2 regions of the Rubrobacter tropicus genome follow, and region 1 is predicted to be linked to the other one. Evidence: riboswitches for the same ligand, from Rfam matches in the RefSeq annotation. Region 1 holds a riboswitch; the other holds the start of a gene.

Region 1 (3,199 bases):
CATGGTCCGATAACGCTATAGTACGGGCTCCGCAGGGTACGCGGGGGGCGTCTATGGGGTGGATAAAGAAAACCGCGTCGCAACCCTGGCTGGTCGCCGTCGTGGCGGGTAGCCTCATAGCCATGATCGCGCTCGCCGGCCTCGTCGGCCTTATGAACAACCTCTACGTCAAGAAGATCACGGACGGCGGCCTCGAACACGCAGTCCAGCTGGAGACCCGTTCTAGCAACCTGAGGGACGCGGTCTCGGAGCTCCAGTTTCACCATCGCGACCTGCTCCTCTACGGCCCTGTGGAGGAGCACGTGCAGGACATAGACCGGGCCTACGACGACGTCATCGAGCAGATAGACCTCCTGGACAGCCTCGGGGTCCGCGACCCCGAGGCGCCGCAGCCCGACAGCCTGCGCCGAATGGCGAACGCCTACTACGAGGGCTTCAAGCCCGTGGCGGACAGGCAGGCCTCGGACCCCGGCGCGTTCGAGCTGGCGAGCGACCGCGGCCTCGCGCAACTGGCCGAGTTGGATCGGGCCGCCGTCGACCTGGAGGCGCGCGGGCAGGATCGCGCCGCGGAGGCGCTCGTCGACCTATCCGCGGCCGAGGACGTGGAGAGGATCGTCCTGATCCTCGTCGCCACGGGCCTGGTGCTCGCCCTCATCGCGCTCACGTACACCGGTTGGCGGATGATGCTGCTCATCGGCGAGCTGCGCGGCCTCCACGCCGAGCAGCGGGCCGCGGCGGAGGCGAGGGCCGACTTTCTGGCCGACGTCTCCCACGAGCTGAGGACGCCCCTTACCGTGCTCCGCTCGAACGCCGAGTTCGGCCTGGCCATCGACAAGGACTGGGCCCACAGGGACGTCCTCGAAGAGGTGGTCAAGGAGTCGGTCCACATGTCGCGCATGGTCGAGGACCTCCTCTTTCTGGCCCGCTCGGATACCTCCTCACCCCCGATGGAGACACGTCCCGTCAGCGTTCCGCTCTTCGTGGCGGATCTCGCGGGGAGATCCGAGGTGCTCGCGAGGGAGCACGGCTCGCGGTTCGAGACCGGCCTCGAAGGGGAGGGTGAGATCCGGATAGACCCCTCTCGCATGGAGCAGGCGGTGCTCGCGCTCGTGGACAACGCCGCCAAGTACGGCCCCGTTGGCGGCCTCGTCTCGCTCACCTCGTCCACGGACGGCGGAGAGTTGCGCATCGAGGTGGCCGACGAGGGACCGGGCATACCCCGGGAGGAGCTGGAGCGGATCTTCGAGCGGTTCCACCGGGTAGGCGGTACCCGCTCCCGCAGGGCCGGCGGCTCCGGGCTCGGCCTCTCGATAGCCAAGTCGATAGTGGAGCTTCACGGGGGCCGCATCGAGGCGCAAGCCCCGCCCGGCGGCGGGACCAGGATGACCGTGTGCCTGCCACTCGACCACGCGGCCAAACCTGCCCCCGGGCCTGCCGTAGAGGCCCCCGGCCGGGAGGGCGGAACGGTCGGACGGTCCGGCTAGAGACCGTCCCCGCCCTTGACGGCGGGAGACGAGTTGTTTAGCATCCGCTTCTAGCGCGAACTCGCATCGAGAGCGGTGGAGGGAACTGGCCCCGAGAAACCGCGGCAACCGGCGGAGCACGTTTACGCGAGGTGCCAAGTCCAGCAGGACGGCCATTACCGTTCTGGAAGATGTGGGGAGGGGCGGGCAGCCTCTTCTGCGGGCGGGTTGCGCGGTGGGCGGGAAGACTCTCGCCGGAGGCGTGGCACGCGATCATAGAGGGAGGCTGCATTACTACTGAGCATGACACTAGACCCGGGGGCCGGCGCTAGTCAGGCCCCGGCCCAGGGAACCCCGGGCAGACTCAACCACTCCATCGGCGCTTTCGAGCCGGAGCTCGGCGGCGTCCTCAACGACGTTACCCTGGCCTACGAGACCTGGGGCGAGTTAAACGCGGACGCGGACAACGTCGTCCTGATCACGCACGCCCTGACCGGCGACTCGCACGCGGCCGGCGGCCCCTGCGCGGAACACAGGCGCGGCGGCTGGTGGGACCCGATGGTCGGGCCGGGCCGACCCGTCGATACCGGGAAGTACTTCGTCGTCTGCTCGAACGTGCTCGGCGGCTGCTCCGGCAGCACGGGGCCCTCTTCCGTGGACTCTGAGACCGGAGAGCCCTACGGGATGCGTTTCCCGGTCGTCACGATCCGGGACATGGTCAGGGCGCAGAAGCGGCTGCTCGACGACCTCGGCGTCTCCGGGCTGGCGCTCGTCATCGGCGGCTCCATCGGCGGGCAGCAGGCGCTCGAATGGGCCGTCGAGTTCCCCGACTTCGTCGAAAAGGCCGTCCCGGTCGCGGCGACGGGCGCGTTGGGACCGCAGGGCGTTGGGATGAGCGAGATCGGACGCCGCGCCATCATGGCCGACCCCGGCTGGCAGAACGGGGACTACTACGACACGGGCAAGACCCCGGAAGAAGGGCTCGCCATAGCCCGCATGGCCGGCATGATGACCTACCAGAGCGCCCCGGGCCAGTGGGAGCGGTTCGGCCGCAGGCCGGCGGGACGCCCCGCGCTCCACAAGGAGTTCGGCGGCCGGTTCGAGATAGAGAGCTACCTCCACTACCAGGGCAACGACCTGGTGGGGCGCTTCGACGCCAACTCCTACCTCTACCTCGGCCGCGCCATGGACCTCTACGACGTGGCAAACGGCTACGGCTCCACCGAAGAGGCCCTCTCTCGCGTCTGTGCCGAACTCCTCTTCGTGGGCATAACCAGCGACTGGCTCTTCCCCGCGAGCGAAGTAAAGGACACGGCAGACAAGGCAAGCCGGGCCGGCGCCAGGTCCAACTACGTCGAAATAGACACCCTGAGCGGGCACGACGCCTTCCTCAAAGACTGGACCGAACTGGAGCAAGCGGTCAAGCCGTTCATAACCAACACCTGAAGCCTGAAACCTACAAACAAGGAGCGAAAATGGACACCACCGAAAACCAGTCTGCAGAGCGAAATCTCGGGTTCGACACCCTGGCATTGCACGGGGGGCAGGCGCCCGATCCGGCGACGTCCGCGCGGGCGGTCCCGATCTACCAGACCACCTCCTACGTCTTCGACGACACCGACCACGCGGCGAACCTCTTCTCGCTCGCCGAGCCGGGCAACATCTACACCCGCATCATGAACCCACAAACGACGTCTTCGAGCAGCGGATGGCGCTCCTGGAGGGCGGCGTCGGGG
Region 2 (3,199 bases), 330 kb from region 1:
GCCCTGTTCGTGCTCGTGCCGGTGCCCCACCTGGGGCCGGGCGTGGACTGGGAGCGGGAAGGTCCCGCGTTCAAGGAGAAGGTCTACGGGATGCTGGAGCGGCGTTGCGGGCTCGACCGGAGCAGGGTCGTCTACGAAGAGGTAAAGACGCCTCTCGACTGGCGGGACGACTACAACCTCGAAGAAGGCGCGGCGTTCGGGATCGGGCACGGCATCCTCCAGGTCGGGTACTTCCGCCCGCCGATGGTCTCCCGCAGCGTGGAGGGCATGTACTTTGTCGGGGCGAGCACGCGGCCGGGCACGGGCGTGCCCCTGGTCACCATCGGCGCGCGGCTCGCGGCCGAGCGGATCGGGCGCGAGGTCGGGGTTTGAGGCTCGACCCCGCGAGCGGCGTGAAGCTCGACGGCGGGCTCTCGCTCGCCGAGAGCTACGAGTTGTGCCGGCGGGTCCAGAAGGCGCACAGCAGGACCTACTACTTCTCGACCCGGTTCTTCCCGCGGCGCGTCCGGCCCAGGGTGCACGCGCTCTACGCCTTCATGCGCTACGCCGACGAGATCGTGGACAACCCCGGCGCCACGAACCTGGAGGAGCAACTGGGGGGCCTCGAAGCCTTCGAACGGGAGACGATGGCCGCCGTGGCCGGCGAGCCCGTCTCGAACCCCGTGCTCCGGGCCTACGCGGACACCGTGAGAAGGAGCGGCATAGAGCCGGCCCACATTACGGCCTTCATGGAGAGCATGAAGATGGACACCCGCGTCTTCCGCTACGAGACGTTCGAGGACCTGGAGGTCTACACCTACGGGAGCGCGGCCGTCGTCGGACTGATGATGTGCCGGGTGCTCGGCGCCGCCGACAGGATGGCCGATCCCCACGCCGAAGCTCTGGGCGTCGCCATGCAGCTCTCCAACTTTTTGCGCGACGTCGCCGAGGACTGGCGCCGCGGAAGGGTCTACCTGCCGCTCGAAGATTTGAAGCGCTTCGGGTACGGGGAAGAGGACCTTGCGGCCGGTGTCGTCGACGGGCGGTTCGTGGCGTTGATGCGCTTCCAGATAGGGCGGGCGCGGCGGCTTTACGCGTACGCCGACGAGGGGATGAAGTACATACCCCGCGGCCGGCGGTGGCCCGTGATGGTCGCGCGGGAGCTGTACGCGGGGATACTCGACCGCATAGAGGCGCGCGGCTACGACGTGTACACCGGCCGGGCCGAGACCTCGCGGCCGAAGAAACTCCTGGTGGCCGCGCGGGTGGCGGCGCGGGACCCGCGCGAGATGCTGACCCGTTCGATCTCCCGCCGCTGACGGGCCTTCCGCCCTTCCGAATTGAAATGGCGCCCCTGCCGTGCTGTAATTCGTGGGTCTGGGGTTGGCACTGCCGGCCCGGACGCTCATCGAGAGCGGTGGAGGGATGGGCCCTTTGAAGCCGCGGCGACCGGCGGGGTAAAAGCCCCGTGGCAGGTGCCAACTCCCGCGGAGGATACTCCGAGAGATGAGTCGGAACCGCATCGACTGGCCTCTCTCCCCCGCGCCGACGCACAACCGAAGAGGAGAGAGGTTTTCTTTTGAGTTTCGATCTCAGGGAGATGACAGGCTCCGGCGTCCTGATCGGGGACGGCGCGATGGGCACCCTCCTCGCCGAACGCGGCGTCGGCTTCGGCCACCCCTACGCCCGCGCCAACGTCACCCACCCCGAGATGGTGGCCGGCATCCACGAGGAGTACATCCGGGCCGGCGCCGGCGTGATCGAGACCAACACCTTCTCCGCCAACCGCTTCAAACTCGAGGTCCACGAGCTGGAAGACCGCGTGCGCGAGGTAAACGAGGCGGGCGCCCGCCTGGCCCGCAAGGCCGCGGATATTGCAGGGACCAACGGGAGCAAGGCGCTGGTTCTCGGCGCCATCGGCCCCCTCGGCCGCCCCCTCTGCCCCGTCGGCCCGGTCACGGAGGCCGAGGCCCGCGCAGTCTTTTTGGAACAGGCCGAGGCGCTGCTGGAAGGCGGCGCCGACGCCCTCGTCCTGGAGACCTTCACCGACCTCGTCGAGCTCCGCCTCGCCCACGAGGCCGTCAGGGGCCTCGGGGTCCCGATAGTCGCGTACAAGACCTTCGTCGAGGACGGCGAGACCTTGTCCGAGGGCCTGCCGGGACGGGCGGCGCGCGAGATCTCCGCCCTCGGCGTGGACCTCTCGGGCTCGAACTGCACGGTCGGCCCGCAACGGATGGTCGGCATCATAGAAGGCATGTCTGCGGAGGTCGGCCCCGTCGCCGCTTTCCCGAACCCCGGCCTCCCCCAGCTCGTGGACGGCAAGGTCCGCTTCCGCCGCGACGTGGACCATTTCGCCCTCTACGGCCGCAAGCTGGCGGAGGCCGGCGCCCGCCTCGTCGGCGGCTGCTGCGGCACGACGCCGGAGCACGTAAAGGCCCTGGCGGACGCCCTCCGCGACTTCCGCCCCGGGACCACCCCGAACCGCGGCGTGTCCGTGAGAACGGTGGAAGAAGAGAAGCCGCAAGAGGTCCTCGACGGGCCCTCCACGGACCTCGCGGAGAAGCTTCGGACCGGCTTCGCGGTGGCCGTCGAGGTGGACCTGCCGCGGGGCAACGACATCACCAGGGTGGTCGAGGCGTCGCGGCGGCTCAAGGAGCGCGGCGTGGACGCCATAGACATCTCAGACGGGGCGCGGGCGCGCCTCAGGATGCACCCCGTCGCGGCGGCCAGGATCGTGCAGGAAGAGGTCGGCATCGAGGTCGTCGCGCACATCTCCTGTAGAGACCGGAACATCATAGGGTTGCAGGCGGACTTCCTAGGGGCCGCGGCCCTCGGGGTAAAGAACATCCTCGCGGTAACGGGCGACCCTACCCAGATCGGGGACTACCCCGAGGCCACGGGCGTCTTCGACACGGACTCCGCGGGCCTGGTTCACATCCTCTCCAGGATGAACCGGGGCGAAGATTTGGCGGGCAACTCCATCGGCGGGCCCGCCGGCTTCCTCATAGGCTCCGCCTTCAACCCGACGGCCGAGGACCTCGACGGCGAGATCGAGAAGCTCAGGCGCAAGATCGGGGCCGGGGCCCACGCCTTCTGGACCCAGCCGGTCTTCGAGATAGGAGCCCTCGAAGTAGCCCTCGAACGCCTCGGCGACCTCGACCCCTGTCTCCTCCTCGGCCTGATGCCCCTGCGAAGCGCCCGCCAGGCCGAGTTCCTCCAC

The links. Region 1 has a riboswitch for S-adenosylmethionine ahead of metX (homoserine O-acetyltransferase MetX). Riboswitches for the same ligand answer to the same signal wherever they lie in the genome.
Region 2: it holds a riboswitch for S-adenosylmethionine, as region 1 does, so the genes downstream of both, GBA63_RS06595 (bifunctional homocysteine S-methyltransferase/methylenetetrahydrofolate reductase) here and metX (homoserine O-acetyltransferase MetX) in region 1, are expected to answer to the same signal.

What each region holds. Positions count from the first base shown of each region.
Region 1 covers NZ_CP045119.1:1,684,534-1,687,732, forward strand. Annotated here, with positions in the region: gene GBA63_RS08295 (sensor histidine kinase) at 54-1,484, shown strand; SAM riboswitch class I at 1,545-1,661, shown strand; gene metX (homoserine O-acetyltransferase MetX) at 1,767-2,909, shown strand; partial or broken gene GBA63_RS08305 (O-acetylhomoserine aminocarboxypropyltransferase/cysteine synthase family protein) at 2,939-3,199, shown strand, end outside.
Region 2 covers NZ_CP045119.1:1,356,782-1,359,980, reverse strand. Annotated here, with positions in the region: gene GBA63_RS06605 (phytoene desaturase family protein) at 1-372, shown strand, start outside; gene GBA63_RS06600 (phytoene/squalene synthase family protein) at 369-1,298, shown strand; SAM riboswitch class I at 1,382-1,492, shown strand; gene GBA63_RS06595 (bifunctional homocysteine S-methyltransferase/methylenetetrahydrofolate reductase) at 1,559-3,199, shown strand, end outside.